2 regions of the Olleya sp. AS48 genome follow, and region 1 is predicted to be linked to the other one. Evidence: riboswitches for the same ligand, from Rfam matches in the RefSeq annotation. Region 1 holds a riboswitch; the other holds the start of a gene.

Region 1 (8,628 bases):
CTTCTGCTATTGCTCTAGAGGCCTTAACGCGCTCCACATCCTTAAGCTGCTTAAGCTCGTCACGCAATTTTTTTAACCCTTCTGCTGTATAATAAGATACTTTACTCATATTTTTTTCGTTTAAATAAAAAGACGCTAAAACAATTTAGCGTTAAACACAAAAATCTCGTCGACACGAGATTTTGTCTTACAAATATACAAAATATTTAACTCAACATTGTAATTGTTGTAAATTGCAATCCTAAAAAATTATTAAATTTATATGTTAAGGTCTTTAACTACAATAATATTATGCTTTGCGCTAATAACGTCATGTCAAAAAAACGATGATGCTGATAACAGCAATAATTTTATACCAAATATTAATTTTGACACTTTTAATTCCATAAACACAACTTTACCACAATATAATGACTTAGAGTTTCCTGGTGGTAGTATTGTTATTAATGGTTTTGGGTATAATGGTATTGTTATTTATTACACAGGTAACACTTATTATGCTTTTGAAATTACAGACCCTAATCACGTCCCTTCAGACTGCTCTTTACTAACTGTTGAAAGTGGTATTGCAACTTGTAATTGTGATGATGGTAATAGTTATAGTGTTGCTGGTGGAGGTGTTCCTTTTGATGGTACTAGTGGACAATATAGTTTAAAACCTTACTTTGTAGAGGTTAATGGAGATGTTATTAGAGTTTACAATAACTAAAAAAGCACCTCTAAATTAGAGATGCTTTTAAAGGGTTGTTAAAAAATTATTGGTTAAAATTTTAAGGTTACACCTGCTAAAAAGTTAGTGGTTGCTTGTGGGTAATAAAAATTTTCTGTGATTGGTGCATCATTAGAGTTTTCTGGTCTATAAAAATAGCTATACGTATAACCATTAGACACATATTTATTATTAAACACATTGTTAACCAATACATTAAAAGCGATCTCTTTAATCCAAGTTGGTTTGATACGATAAGACACATTTAAGTTGTTTACAAAATAGCCATCCATACTTTTACTATCACTTGACGTGTTGTCTAAATATTGTTGCCCAACGTACTTAGATAATAAAGCGATGTTAGCATTTTTAATTGGCGAGTAGGTTAATGTACTACCAAATATTACGTTTGGCGAAAATGAGATATCTGTATCATTATAAGTTGTCACAACAGCATCATAAGATACTGTATCAAATGTGCTAGGATCATACTGCGTGTCATAAACGACATAATCAAACGCTTTAATTTTGTTTTGACTAAAAGTTGCATTAGCATCAATCCTAAATTGATCCGATAATTTATATCCTGTTTGTATCTCGATACCAGCTCTGTAACTATCTGCTACATTTTGTCTGATTGGATCACCAACATCATCTAAATCTCCTGTTAACACTAATTGATCTTTATAATCCATATAGTATAAATTAGCGTTTAAGTAAAACTTAGAATTTTGTAATTTATAACCAAACTCAAAATCATGTAACTGTTCCGATACTGGCTTGATTGGATTTTTTGTTAAATCGTCACGATTTGGCTCTCTGTTACCTACAGCGTAAGATCCATACACATTACTATTATTATTAATCCTGTAGGTTAATCCCATTTTTGGATTGAAAAAATTATACGTTTCTTTTACATTAATATCTAGTAAATCTGAGCTTGTTCCAACAGACTCATAATCAACCGTTCTATATTGTAAATCTAGTAATGCAAATAAATTTGAATTGATATTATACTCGGCTTTTAAGTACGTATTAAAATCTTGTTTATCTCCATAACTAAAATAATAATTGCTTCTTACAGGTATTGGTGTTTCAAATGAATCCCAGATAACTTCACCAAAATGATCCCCTTTATAAGAATTATATCCACCACCTAAATATAAATTTAACTTATCCTTTTTATAGTTAAGTGAATATACAATTGCTGTAAAGTTATTATCTAACCAACGTCTTCTAATGACATCACCTTCGTCTGAAGCATTTGCATTATTTGGGAAATAGTCACCTAATTCCTCACCATCTTTATATTGTTCATAATAACCTTTACCTGTTGTAAAATTACCAGAAATATTAGCAGAAAATATAGAGTTAAATTGGTGAGAAGCATGTAATTGATAATGTGTTTGTTGATAGCTATCAATTTCATTATCATAAGTGTAGTAATTATAAGTTCTTCCTGAATTTAATAAATTTTCAGCTTCTGCATCACTTGGATAATTTCTATCAATAAAAGCCTGAATTCCTTCTAAATCGTTATTAACAACTGCTTCTGGTGTTCCGTACCAAGACTGGTAAGTCTCTTCTTTTCCTCCAAAAACAATAGCTTTTATGGATGTTTTTTCGTTAACAAAACCAGCTTCTGTATAATAACTATTTAAGTCTGCTCTAGCTCTATCAATATATCCATCACTTTGTATATTGGATAATCTAGCTTCAGCATAAAAATTATTTTTAATTCCAGAACCAATACTAATATTATGTTTTCTAGTTCCAAAACTACCTACTGCGTTAGTTGTTGTAGCATAACCATCAGTCGATGGATTAAGTGTTTTTAAGTTTAAGCTAGCACCAAAAGCACCAGATCCATTGGTAGATGTTCCAACACCACGTTGTAATTGAATATCCTCAACAGAACTTACAAAATCAGGCATATTAACCCAGAATGTCCCTTGACTTTCTTGGTCATTGTAAGGTATTCCGTTGATAGTCACATTGACACGTGTCGCATCACTACCTCTAACTCTAATCCCTGTATAACCAACACCTGCTCCTGCATCACTTGTTGTTACTACAGATGGTAATTGATCTAATAATACTGGTAAATCCTGACCAAGATTTATAGATTCTAACTCTTCTTTTGTGATGTTTGAAAAAGCTACTGGTGTCTTATCCTTTGCTCTAGTAGCAGATAGTAACACTTCATCAAGTTTTGTGATTTTTGTAGAGTCCGACTCAACTGTTTTTTTGTCTTGTGCGTTAACACTGACCGATAACACTAATAGTGTTAAAAAAAGAAATAAATTTTTCATTACGATTAAATTACTAATCGAATAAAAAGAGGTAATTATTCTTAATTGTTATTAATTAAATTTTGTAATACATAGACTCTCTATATATTATATAGTAACACAAAAAATGTGTTTCAAATTTCCTAAACAGCATTACCTGTTCTAGGTTCAATGGGTATGATCTCAGCCGATATAGGCACCCCTTTTTTGAGAACGCTGCAAAGGTAGATTAGAATTTTGATTTATGAAATATGATTCTTGATTTTTTTTTCAAAGAATAATCTACGCAATAATTAATATTGTTAAAATACAATTAAGACTTATATAATAAGCTACTCTATTTTTGGTTTTTTTCGATTAGCTTTTATATCTGAGTTGTGTTTTTTGTTTTTTAAGCGTTTACGAATAACTGCTCTTGGGATTTTGGTTGGTTTACGCTCTGGATCTACTTGTAAAGCTTGTTGTAAAATAGCAATTGCACGTTTTATAATAATCCCTTTATTTTTTAATTGACTTCTAGTGTCTCCACATTGCAATAATAATACCTGATCTTTAGTTAGCCTAGTTGCTAATTTTGATATAATCCGTTCTTTTTGGTCGTTTGCAAGAACTACAGAATCATTAATAGAAAAACTTAACTCTATTTTAGTAGCAACCTTATTGACATGCTGTCCACCACTACCAGAACTTCTGATAGCTTTAAGGTTAAATTCTTTCTCTAAAGCTTGTTTGTCTAACACGTTATAAGACTTGATGTGTTGGTTTTAGTAAGTCATTAACCGTTTTTACTGGATTGAAGGTAACTAAAGGTACTTCCACAAAAATAGTATTCCAATTGGACATACTTCCGTTCCAAAGTCCTGGCAACTCTAAAGCTTTAATATCTTTTCCAACTTTTGTTTTCATAGTAATAAAAGCTGTTTGGTGGTCAACAAATTTTTGAAGATCATACGTTTCGCCTTTATAGTTTTTTATACTACAAACAATGTCTACAGGATTAAAATGCGTCGCTTTTTTTAAGATGTTTTTTTGTTCTTTATCCTTTTTGTTAATTTGAGCAGATTCTACTATTTGCAAAGACAGATTTGCTCCTTCATCTTTAACCCAAAATGGACCTCCTCCTGGCTCCCCTTCGTTTTCAACCATACCACAAATACGGATTGGTCTGTCTAGTTTATTTTTTAAATAATCTATTTGATATGCTGTAGAATATTTTTCAAATTCAGGAGAAATTACAACATTCATTTTACAAATCAAAAACTCTGCGATTTCAACTATATCCTCATGCGACAATTGCTTTGTATCTAAATCTTTGGCATACTTAAACGCTTGCTTTTTTATATTAATCAATAAACCTGCTAGCATTTTTTTAGACTTAGCGACTTCTTCTTCATATTTATAAACTACAACGTTATCAATATTTTTAATAAAAATAATGTCAGCATCAAAGTCGTTTAGGTTTTCAAGTAAAGCACCATGACCAGATGGTCTAAAATATAGCTCGTGATTGTCCTCTCTAACAATTTCATTTTTTGCTGAAACTGCTATTGTATCTGTAGATTCTTTTTGATAAGAAAAAGAAATATCAAATTTAGTATTGGTTTTGCTTTCAACTATTTGTTGAATTCTAGCAAACTCAGCATCAAACTTTTCTTTATGTTTTTCTGAAATAGTAAAATGAAGAGAAGCTTTACCATTTGAGGTCGAGTACAATGCAGCCTCAAATAAATGCTCCTCAAAAGCGCTTGCTAAATGATTTTTATATTTATGAAACGGTAATAATCCTTTTGGAAAAGCACTAAAAGCTAATTGATCATCGTTTAAAATAGCTTTGATAAACGCAACCAATTTTTCATCGTTTGATAATTTATTATAGTTTTTGTTTTGTGACTTTAAATAGGTTATTACTAGATTATAAAAAGGTAGTTTTTCTAACCCAATAAAAAATAAAGATAACTCTGAAGCCTTAAATTTATTTACATAAGCATTTATACTTTGCTTTTTAGGCTTAAAATCCTTGATAAAATCAAATAAAAATTTAAACATTCTGGTCGCTGCTCCAGAAGCAGGAACAAATTTGACAATTTTGATTGCTTCTTTTTGAGCATCATAAACCTTTATTAAACCCGATTTCTCTTGCTCAGAAAACTTAAGTATTCCGTCTTCAATAGTTGCTGCTCTTTCTAAATTAATGAAGGGTAATCCTGTTTTAAGCAACTGTAATTGTTGCTCTACCTTTTTAAGTGTTAATCCTTTTTTTTCTATGAAAATTTTATCTGAACTATTAAACTGCATCATTATGTTTTGCTAATAATAAATCTATATGTTTTATGGCTAATTGTAATCTTGTTTTCTTATCTCCTTTTAATAATACATAAGGTCGATTATATTTTATTAATGTAGATTTAAACGTTTCAAACATTGCTTCTCTTTCTTCAGGCTTGTCCCTTAAATCATCCGCTTCCCAAGGTGTATCAATATACGTTAAAAAGTATAAATCATAAGTATTCTTTATAGCATATTTTTCTAAAACTGGATTGCAAGTCCCAGAGTAATAGGTTTCAGAGTATACTTTAGTCTCTAATAAATCAGTATCACAAATTAGTACAGATTCTGTTTTTTTTGCCAAACGGTTTTCCATACTCATTTGACCCATAGCTATTGGAAGTAAATCGTGAGTTTCGCAGGTTTTACGTTCGTTATTCCATTTATTTTGTAAATAATCTCTAGCATATTCGGGTACCCAAACGGAATGATAATGCCTAGCTAATTGTTGAGATAACGTCGTTTTTCCAGTAGATTCTGGTCCAAACAAAACTATTTTTACACAGTTTGCAGGTTGCTGTTCAAGTGTTTTTTCCATTGTAAATAACCAAATATTGCAATTACTGTAAATCCTAAATACTGAAAAGAAGTAAACGTAAATCCTTTATAAAAATATAAAGGAACAGAGATAATATCTCCTATAATCCAGTAAATCCAGTTTTCAATTTTACGTTTAGCCATCAACCACATACCAACAAAAAATATTGCAGTAGTAATGGTATCAACATATGCTACCCAACTAGTCCACTTATCAAATGTTTTATAAACTACAAACACAAATAACATAGTTGCTAAAAAAATAATTACACTTAATTTTTTTTCCTTTTTTGTGGTAACAGAAATAGGTGTAACGTGTTGATCGTCCACTTTTCTTGTCCATATATACCAACCATAAACACTCATTACAAAATAATAAGCGTTAATCATCATATCGCCTAACAGACCCCATTTTAATAATAAATACACAAAAATTAAGGTACTTATCATACCTGTAGGAAACACCCAAATTTTATTTTGTTTAGAAAACAATACAGATAAAAAACCAAAAATTACAGCAATAATCTCTAAAACCACATCTGTTGTTTCGTATTCAAAATATTGCCCAAAAAGGAAATCAAAAATGTGGCTCATAATCGCTTCTGTCTGTTTTTACAACTTTAATAGTTAGTACACATATGTCTTGATTTTCAAACGAAGCTTTAATCTTTTCGTTTAAAAAAGGCATCAACTGGTCAAATTCGCCAAAAACCTGAGTACTTAATGGGTTTTCTAAAACCGTAAAATTAGAGTCACGTAAAGCTTTAATAAAATCAATAACGTGCTGCTCATAATTATTACTTAATGGTGACAAAGTTAAATCTACCGATATTTTCATGGTTTATAGTTTTAATTCTTCAAAAAAGTCATGGTTTTCTTCAAAAGCAGTACCAATTACTACTAAATCTGCTCCTGCACTATAAGCGTTATCCAATTGTTGTTTGCTTCTAATACCACCTCCAACTATTAAAGGGATTGTTAAATCTTGTTTCACAAACTTAATCATTTGTAATGGTACAGGGTGTAATGCTCCACTTCCAGCTTCTAAATAAATAATTTTTTTACCCATTAATTCACCTGCTTTTGCTGTATCAGCAACTAAAGTATGCAAAGCAGTTGGGATCGGTTTACTTTTTGTTACTTTTTGGACCGCAGTTTCTTTTCCATTTTCAATCAAAATATAACCAGTTGGAATAACCTCCAAGTCGGTATTTTTTAAAATAGAAACAGCTTCAATTTGTTTTTCGATTAAATATTTAGGGTTTCGACCAGAAATTAAGGACAAAAACAAGATAGCGTCAGCATCCTTTGATATTTGCGTTACATCACCAGGAAATAGCACAATGGGTAATTTAGTTAGTGGTTTTAAAGCAGCAACTAATTTTTGCGTCACCTCCAACTCAACTGTACTACCACCAACAAAAACATGTGTTATTACAGATTGATTAATTTTATTGGTAAATTGCGATAATAATTTAATATCAAATTTATCAGGATCAATTAGTATAGCTAATAATTGTTCTTGTTTCGCTTTCGCGGAAAGTATGTCGTTGTAAACACTCATTATTCTATAACATAAGCACAAGTAAAACCTTCAAACTCTAAGTAATTGGCAGTATAACGTTTTTTTAAACCCTTATAATCTATCCAACAAACCGTTTGGGCATCAATTATAGAAAACGGAATTACCAAAAAATGGTCCTTAAACAACATTCCTGGAGTTGCAAACAATTTGTATAAAGATTCCTTTATTCCCCAAATAACAGTTAGTTTATTAATATAATCAGAAGCTTCTTTATCCAAATATTCAAACTCGTACGCCACAAACTTTTTAGCAATAACTGCTATTTTTTGGCGCTGTCTTTCTATATCTATACCAACTTCTGTATCGCTAATAATAACGCCAGAAAATGTAAAGCTATGGGTTATAGATATATGCTTTCCATCCTTTAAATGTGGTTTGCCATTCGCGTCATAAAATAAATCATGATCGGTATAACCAAAAGCATTAAGCAAGTGTCTAACACTTAAAAAACCACGTTGATGCAGCTCACTTTTCATACCTAAGACACGATCTAAACTCTCTGGTTTTAAATCTAATCCATTGATTAATTGGTCATAAGACTCTTCAATCTTCCAGATTTTAACAGTAGTTTGTGAATTTGGAGTAAGGGTTTTATATAGAGGCATTTAATATTCTAAATTCTATTAGTTATCTTTGCAAAGCCTAAGGCGAAATATGCATTTTTGTTAAGCGAATTTAACCATTTTAAGTGCTAATTCCCAAAGGTGTTTCATTTATAAAATAAAGAGAGAAATAATATGAGTACAAAAAACGTTGCTTACGTGCCTAATAAGGTAAAAGACATGTCGCTTGCGGCTTGGGGAAGAAAAGAAATTAATTTAGCCGAAGCAGAAATGCCAGGTTTAATGAGTTTACGTGAAGAATACAAAAACGAACAACCTTTAAAAGGAGCACGTATTGCTGGATGTTTACACATGACTATCCAAACTGCTGTTTTAATTGAAACTTTACAAGCTTTAGGAGCAGAAGTTACTTGGAGCTCTTGTAACATTTTCTCTACACAAGATCAAGCTGCTGCTGCAATTGCAGATGCAGGTACAGCTGTGTACGCTTGGAAAGACATGACTGAAGAAGAATTTGATTGGTGTATCGAGCAAACCTTATTTTTTGGAGAAGACCGCAAGCCATTAAACATGATTTTAGATGATGGTGGAGATTTAACTAACATGGTTTTAGATAAA
Region 2 (8,628 bases), on a different contig from region 1:
GTATTTTGTAATTTTAACTTTAGCTTCTAATTGATCATAACCTATAAACTCTTGGTCTTCATCTTGGATAAGCACTGTCCAATCATCAGATTTTAACTCTGATGCTTCACGACCTCTACCTTGTTGTTCTTTTAAGCGCTTATTAAATTCACCTTTATTATAAGAGAATCCTTTTTCTCGTAAAATTAAATCCGTTAAATCTTCTGGAAAACCATAGGTATCTTTAAGTTCAAAAACCTTAGATCCTGACACTTGCTTATCTGTTGCATTGTCTACAATACGATCTAAAATTGCTAAACCTTGATCTAATGTTCTTAAAAAAGAGGCTTCTTCTTCCTTAATTACATTTTCTATTAATTGCTTTTGGGCTTTTAATTCTGGAAAAGCTGATCCCATTTTTTCGGTTAAAACATTAACCAAACGGTAAATAAATGGTTCTTTTTTATCTAAAAAAGTAAAACCATAACGTACTGCACGACGTAAAATACGACGGATTACATAACCAGCTCCTGTATTACTTGGCAATTGTCCATCTGCTATAGAAAAAGCTACAGCACGAACATGATCAGAGATAACACGAATAGCAATATCTACTTTTTCTTCTTTATTATAATCTTTCCCAGTAATGGTTTCAATCTCTCTAATTATTGGCGTAAATACGTCTGTATCGTAATTAGATTGTACGTTTTGCAACACCATGCATAAACGCTCAAATCCCATTCCTGTATCAATATGTTTGTTAGGCAAACCTTCTAAGGTTCCGTTTGCTTTACGGTTGTATTGCATGAAAACTAAATTCCATATTTCCACAACTTGTGGATGGTCTTCATTTATTAAAGTCTTACCATCTATTTTAGCTTTTTCTTCTGCAGATCTAATATCAACATGGATTTCGCTACAAGGTCCACAAGGTCCTTGCTCTCCCATTTCCCAGAAGTTATCCTTTTTATTTCCTTTTAAAATACGGTCTTCACTAATGTACTGTTTCCAAATATCAAAAGCTTCGGTATCCATTTTAAGGTTATCCTCATCATCACTTCCTTCAAAAACGGTAACGTATAATATATCCTTATCAATTTTATACACTTCGGTTAAAAGCTCCCAAGCCCAAGCAATTGCTTCCTTTTTAAAATAATCGCCAAAAGACCAGTTACCCAACATTTCAAATAATGTGTGGTGGTAGGTGTCATAACCAACTTCTTCTAAATCGTTATGCTTTCCAGAGACACGTAAACATTTCTGGCTATCTGTAAGTCTATTATTTTTTGGTTGACCATTACCTAAAAAGTATTCTTTAAAAGGAGCCATACCAGAATTAACAAACATTAATGTTGGATCATCCTTTAACACCATTGGTGCAGAAGGTACGATACTATGTTTTTTATCTTCAAAAAATTTAAGGAAAGTTGCGCGTATGTCTTGAGAGTTCATAATACTATGTTGATAATCTTGTTAGCATAAGCTTAACGCTTATTAAAACAATTTATATATTTGTTATTCGTTACTATTTAATTAACTGAAAAATTCAGGTTTATTAATTGCAAAAATAGTATAAATTAGATAATGAGTAAGGTAAAATATTATTATGATTCTGAAACGCTCTCTTATAAAAAAATAGAGCGCAAAAAAAGACGCACATTTAAGTTTATATCTTTATTCTTAGTTGCTGCTGCCTTATTTGGTTTTTTGTTTGTTTTTATTGGTGGTCACTACTTTGAATCGCCCAAAGAGAAAGCGTTAAAACGAGAATTATCAAACTTAGAATTACAGTTTGATTTACTTAATAAAAAAATGGAAGAGGCAGAAACAGTCTTAGCCAATATAGAAGATCGTGACAACGCCATTTACCGTTTATATTTTGAAGCTAACCCAATACCTGAAGAGCAACGTAAAGCTGGGTTTGGTGGTGTAAATAGATACAAAAAACTAGATGGTTATGATAATTCAGAATTAATTATTAGCAGTTCAAAACGCATAGATAAACTATTAAAACGTATTGTAGTACAATCCAAATCTTTAGATGAAATTGCTGTTTTAGCTGAAGAAAAAGAAAAACTACTACTTGCAATTCCTGCTATACAACCTGTTAGCAACGAAGACTTAACACGCATGGCTTCTGGTTATGGTATGCGATCTGACCCTTTTACTAAATTAAGAAAAATGCATTGGGGAATGGACTTTACCTCTCCTAGAGGTACACCTGTTTATGCATCTGGTGATGGTATTGTAGAGCGTGCAGACAGTAATTCTGCTGGATATGGAAACCATATTAGAATAGATCATGGTTATGGTTATGTATCGTTATACGCGCACTTATTTAAATATAATGTCCAAAAAAACCAACGTGTTAAACGTGGTGACTTAATTGGCTTTGTAGGTAGTACAGGACGCTCTGAAGCACCACACTTACATTACGAAATATTTAAAGATGGAGAACGTATTAACCCAATTAACTTTTACTATGGTAGTTTAACACCTGAAGAGTTTAATAAGTTATTAGAACGTGCTTCACTTGAAAACCAATCTTTAGATTAATGATTATAGACCTTCCAGAAAAACGGTATTACACCATAGGTGAAGTCGCTAAAGCATTTGATGTTAACACATCATTAATCCGTTTTTGGGAAAAAGAATTTGACGAGCTTAAGCCAAAAAAAACAGCAAAAGGCAATCGAAAATTTACACCTGAAGACATTAAAAACCTTCAACTAATTTTTCATTTAGTAAAAGAACGTGGGTTTACTCTGGATGGTGCAAAAATTCATTTAAAAGAAGAAAGAAAAAAAACACTTGATAATTTTGAAATTATAGCTAAATTGGAAGGTGTAAGAGATCAACTAATCAAACTAAAAGAACAACTTTAAAACCAACAATTATGAAAAAATGGCTTGTACCAGTAATTATTATTGCAATAATTGCTTTTAGCTTATACAAATGGGCAGTAGGAATAAACAATACAGCAGTAACTTTAGAAGCTAATGCAAAAACTGCGTGGTCTAATGTAGAGAGCACCTACCAAAGACGTAATGATTTATATAGCAGTGTAATTAAAACGGTTCAAGGATCTGCTGACTTTGAAAGAAAAACGTTGAACGAAGTTATTGCAGCACGTGCAAAAGCAACATCTGTTAATATTGATGCTAGTAATTTAACTCCAGAAAAAATGGAAGCTTTTCAAAAAGCACAAAGTGAATTAAGTGGATCTTTTAGTAGACTTATTGCCTCTTTTGAAAGATACCCAGAGTTAAAAACTACAGAACAGTTTAAAGAATTTATCTCTCAGCAAGAAGGTACTGAAAACCGAATAAATGTTGCTAGAGATAGATATAATGAAGAAGTAAATAAATATGATATTTATACTTCTAAATTCCCTAACAGCTTATTAACAGGATGGTTTGGATTTAAAGAAATGGCTAGATACAAAGCTGATCCAGGATCTGAAAACGTACCTGATGTAGAATTTAAATTTGACTAAAAACATGATACCTGAAGACGTAGAATCTTTTCTATCCACTACCGAAGAACAAGAAATTGTTGAGGCTATACGTATAGCAGAAGACCATACGTCTGGAGAAATCCGTGTGCATATTGAAAACACTTGTAATGACAACCTTGAAGGTCGCGCATTACAAGTGTTTTCTGTTTTAAAAATGCATAATACAAAAGACAGAAATGGTGTTTTAATTTACGTTGCTGTAAACGACCATAAATTTGGTATTTATGGAGATAAAGGTATTAACGATGTTGTGACTAAAGATTTTTGGGACAACACTAAGTTAATTATCCAAAATCAATTTAAAAATGGTCAGTTTAAACAAGGGTTAGTAGATGGTATTTTACATGCAGGCCAACAACTAAAAACCCATTTTCCAGTCCAAGACAATGACACTAACCAGTTGACTAATACGATCTCTAAAGGATGAAATTAAAAAACCAACGGTTAGCAGTTTTTAAGCAATCTATAAAACAGTATACAATGCCAATCATTGTATTATTACTGTTACTATCGTTTAGCACAAGTTTTGCACAATTTAAAATACCAGAAAAACCAAGCCTATCAAATGGTGGACAAACTAGCGTCTATGATTATGCAAATTTGTTATCCGCAAGTGAGAAAAGCACTTTAGAAAACAAATTAATAAAATACTCTGACACAACCTCAACACAAATTGTGGTTGCTATAATAGCATCCACAGATGGAGAATATATTAATTATTTAGGTACACAATGGGCACATGCTTGGGGAATTGGTCAAGAAAAAGAAGATAATGGTGTATTTATTTTATTAGCCAGAGACGACCGTAAAATAAATATTAGTACTGGTTATGGTGTAGAGCATTTATTAACAGACGCTATGTCGCGTCGTATTATAGAAAGAGACATAATACCATACTTTAAGCAAAATAATTATTATGGAGGCTTAAATCGTGGTGCTGATGCTATTTTTGAAGTTTTAACTGGAGCATATCAAGGCTCTAGACAGAACACCAACGCAGGAGACTTCCCTGTAGGACTTATATTCTTTTTGTTTATTGTGTTTGTCATCATACTAATCTCTGTATCTAAAAACCAAAAAGGTGGCAATGGTACAGATAACTTTGGAGGTGGTAGCAACACGACACGAAGTATTTTAGAAGCTATCATTTTAAGCAACTCTGGACGTGGAGGTTACAGAAGCGGTTCTGGAGGATTTGGAGGTGGTTTTGGAGGCTCTTCTGGAGGAGGTGGATTTGGTGGAGGCTTCGGTGGAGGTGGCTTTGGAGGTGGAGGCGCTTCTGGAGGTTGGTAATATTAAATTATATAATGGTTTTATATATCTGTGTTGTTCCAAAAATGAGAAAAATCCATTTAATATTATTAATCTTAATAACCGTAACAAGTTGTAAAACTTTTGATTACAAAAGTAGATTTGAAGAAAAATATATAGGCAATCCAAAAAAAATACAAATCACATTTTATGATGTAATTGAAATTGATGACACTATAAAAAAAGGAAAAATGAAATATTCAGAAATTTCATTCTTTGATAAAAAAAATAGAATATTCAAAGATTATAGTATCAATTCTAAAGGAGACACAATCGGAAAAAAATGTGAACGACTATTTAATAAAAAAGAACTTACTATCAAAAGCGTTTGTTATACAGATTCTACTGAAAATATCCTTTCTATTTATAAGTTACATAAGAATTTCAAAAAAAGCATATTTGAATTTTATCATAACAATAAATTATCTGGAAAAAGAATTTTTGAATACGCATCAAATAAAATTGATTATGTTGATTTTGGTTATGACAAAAACAATAAACTCAAAGATAAAACACTTATAATTCACGATAAAAAAGGTCGAATAATTAAATCTACAAGTTACAATCTAGAAGACAATAGTATTAAAAATATCATTGAGCATAAGTATGACAAAAACGGGAATGAATATGAACAAAATTGGTATAAGAAAGGAAAAAAACTTTTCACTTCTTACACTAACAGAAAATTTGATGACAGAAATAATTATATTTATGGAGAAAAACTATTTTTCAAAAATTCAGATACTATAAAATCTATTACAACAATAGAATATAAATATGATAAAAAAGGTAATATTATTTATAGATTAATTAATACGCACAACCAACCATCTCTCATAGAAGAAAGAAAAATAACTTATTAAACACGTGGCGCAAGACCATACATAATTAATTTGCCTGGTTCTCCAATACTTCCAAAAACCCTCACAGATTTTCTATTCGGTTTATAATTGCTAAATTAGTACCTAAATCACGCAACAAACCATATACATACACGTTTTACGCAATTAAAAAATGACACGTCAAATCAGAGATAAACTAATTTATGAAAATCAAGAATATTATCTTAATACTGAACTAATAGAACTGTACTTTCGACAACATCCAGAAAAACGTCCTAAATTTGAAATAAGTTGTAGTGCTTTGTGGAGAGGATACGTTGCGATATTTGAGGTCAAAAATAATAAGCTTTTAATTAAAGAACTAGATTGGTTGACTGACATAAATTTTAATATGCAATCATTTCGAGATAAATTATTTCCAAATAACAAGTTTGAATGGTATTCTGGACTTATAAGAATTGATGAATTTAGAGGAGAATTTGACAAAGAACCTGAAAACGGAATATTTGAATATTTGGAGATTGAAAACGGAAATTTGATACAGAAAAGAACATTCAATTTTGAGGAACTTCAAAGATTTAAGAAAGAACAATATGACTATTTTTTATTGTCAGATGAAGTAGAAAGTCTTTATGAATTTTGGGGAAGAAATAATGAAAATGGAGTTATTAATAAAGAAAGCGTTAATAAAATCATTTTGAAAAACATTATGGAATACACTCAAAAAGTATACGTTGAATAAAATCATATTCAACAATTTAACCATTTAACAAATAAACTATATAGACAAATTCAAACAAAAAAAGTAACTTTACAAAATCGTTAGGGGTGCCCAAATATGGCTGAGATTATACCCTATGAACCTGATATGTTTAACAACAGCGGAGGGAAACGAGCCTTGTACATAATTGGATATATAATTATACAAGCCACTTTCGCAGCTACGAAAGTGGCTTTTTTTATTATAAAAATTGACAATAAATACTATGTCTAAAAAACAACAACTCAACAAAATTTTAAATGAATTAAAAGCACAGACACCTTTAGTTCATAACATTACCAACTATGTGGTGATGAACACTACTGCCAATGCATTACTTGCTATTGGCGCATCACCTGTAATGGCTCATGCAATTGAAGAGGTCGAAGAGATTACTTCCATTTCTTCTGCCTTGGTAATTAATATGGGAACACTTAGCCCAAAGTGGGTTGAAGCAATGGAATTAGCCATTAAAAAAGCTAACCAACTTAGTATACCAGTTGTTTTTGACCCTGTAGGTGTAGGCGCTTCTTCATACAGAACTAAAACTGCTCTACAAATTATTGAACAATACAAACTTTCGGTTATTAGAGGAAATGCATCAGAAATTTTAGCATTAACTCAATTAAGCAATAATACTAAAGGTGTTGATAGTACAATAAGTTCAGAAAACGCATTAAATGCAGCTCAAGAGCTTTCAAAAAAATTAAATAGTACCATTGTTATAAGTGGTGCTGTAGATTATATTATTACTGGAGAGCTTATTGATAAAGTAACCAAAGGAAAACCTATTATGGCCAAAGTTACCGGAATGGGTTGCACTGCGACTAGCATCATTGGATCTTGTGTAGCAGTACACTCAAACTACCATGTGGCTTCATATATGGCAATGGAATTAATGGGAAAAGCAGGTAATAAGGCTGAAAAAATATCAAAAGGCACTGGGAGTTTTCAAATAAATTTTCTTGATGCGTTATACCAAATTTCTAATAAAGAATGAAACAGCAAGATTATTCTCTAATGTATGTTACTGATGAACGAATAACTGACAATACAGCGTTTTTAAATGTTTTAGAATCTAGTTTAAAAGGTGGCGTGAGCATAGTTCAATTAAGAGAAAAAAAACTAAACACAAAAGCATTTTATATTAGAGCCTTAGCTGTAAAAAATCTTTGTTTAAAATACAAGACTCCACTTATTATAAATGACAGAATAGATATTGCTTTAGCTATAGATGCAGATGGTGTACATATTGGTCAAAAGGATATGCCTGTAGGACTTGCTCGTAAGTTATTGGGCAAAAACAAAATTATTGGTTGGTCTGTAAGTAATATAAAACAAGCTTTGGAAGCTAACCATCTAGACGTGAATTATATTGGCATATCTCCAATTTTTAATACTAATACAAAAACAAAAGATTTAGACTTGCCATTAGGTATTGAAGGCTTAAAAGAAATAAAAAAAATATGCAGCATACCTATTATTTGTATTGGAGGTATCAACAACAAAAATACTGCAAGTATAATACAACATGGATCAGATGGTGTAGCAATAGTTTCGGCTATTTCACAAGCTGACAATCCAGAACAAGCAACAGCACAATTAAAAGAAATTATATGTCAAACTGGTACGAAAAAATAAATTTAAAAACAGCACACATTTTAGAACAAATAAAAGCGCATCATTTTATACAAGAGCTTATGGCTGGAACGCTTCCAAAAGACATATTTTATTTTTATATAAATCAAGATGCTATTTATTTATCTGAATACAAAAAGATTTTGGCACAAATAGGTATAAAATGTTATGATGAAAATGATACACAGTTTTTTTTGAATGCAGCCACAGGAATCATAAATGTAGAAAATGCCTTGCATCAAAATTTTCTTAATCAAAAAATTATAACAAACGAAGCTTCAATTACGTGCGAACTATATATAAGTTACTTATCGCGTATGGCATATACTAAATCTTTAGAAGAAGGTCTTGCAGCTGTGCTTCCATGTTTTACTATTTACCAACAGATTGGAGATTATATTTTAGCCAATCAGACAAATAAAAACAACAATCCCTACCAAGATTGGATTAACACCTATGGTGGAGAAGCATTTGCAAATTCAGTAAAAAGTGCAATTGAAATAACTAACAAACATACTATTAAAGCATCACATGAAAGTATAAATAACATGAATAAAGCTTTTGAAAAAGCTTCAAAATTA

Evidence for each region. Region 1 has a riboswitch for thiamine pyrophosphate ahead of WNY60_RS05100 (TonB-dependent receptor). Riboswitches for the same ligand answer to the same signal wherever they lie in the genome.
Region 2: it holds a riboswitch for thiamine pyrophosphate, as region 1 does, so the genes downstream of both, thiM (hydroxyethylthiazole kinase) here and WNY60_RS05100 (TonB-dependent receptor) in region 1, are expected to answer to the same signal.

What each region holds. Positions count from the first base shown of each region.
Region 1 covers NZ_JBBMRD010000003.1:14,618-23,245, reverse strand. The annotation lists gene greA (transcription elongation factor GreA) at 1-109, opposite strand, end outside; gene WNY60_RS05105 (hypothetical protein) at 263-709, shown strand; gene WNY60_RS05100 (TonB-dependent receptor) at 763-3,021, opposite strand; TPP riboswitch at 3,124-3,214, opposite strand; gene arfB (alternative ribosome rescue aminoacyl-tRNA hydrolase ArfB) at 3,333-3,740, opposite strand; gene WNY60_RS05090 (DUF4301 family protein) at 3,742-5,298, opposite strand; gene WNY60_RS05085 (ATP-binding protein) at 5,285-5,863, opposite strand; gene pnuC (nicotinamide riboside transporter PnuC) at 5,824-6,456, opposite strand; gene WNY60_RS05075 (hypothetical protein) at 6,440-6,700, opposite strand; gene WNY60_RS05070 (geranylgeranylglyceryl/heptaprenylglyceryl phosphate synthase) at 6,704-7,426, opposite strand; gene WNY60_RS05065 (4'-phosphopantetheinyl transferase superfamily protein) at 7,426-8,052, opposite strand; gene ahcY (adenosylhomocysteinase) at 8,185-8,628, shown strand, end outside.
Region 2 covers NZ_JBBMRD010000008.1:158,625-167,252, forward strand. The annotation lists gene alaS (alanine--tRNA ligase) at 1-1,431, opposite strand, end outside; gene WNY60_RS11430 (M23 family metallopeptidase) at 1,564-2,535, shown strand; gene WNY60_RS11435 (MerR family transcriptional regulator) at 2,535-2,864, shown strand; gene WNY60_RS11440 (LemA family protein) at 2,876-3,475, shown strand; gene WNY60_RS11445 (TPM domain-containing protein) at 3,480-3,923, shown strand; gene WNY60_RS11450 (TPM domain-containing protein) at 3,977-4,789, shown strand; gene WNY60_RS11455 (hypothetical protein) at 4,834-5,670, shown strand; gene WNY60_RS11460 (hypothetical protein) at 5,822-6,391, shown strand; TPP riboswitch at 6,464-6,556, shown strand; gene thiM (hydroxyethylthiazole kinase) at 6,636-7,409, shown strand; gene thiE (thiamine phosphate synthase) at 7,406-8,050, shown strand; gene WNY60_RS11475 (TenA family protein) at 8,026-8,628, shown strand, end outside.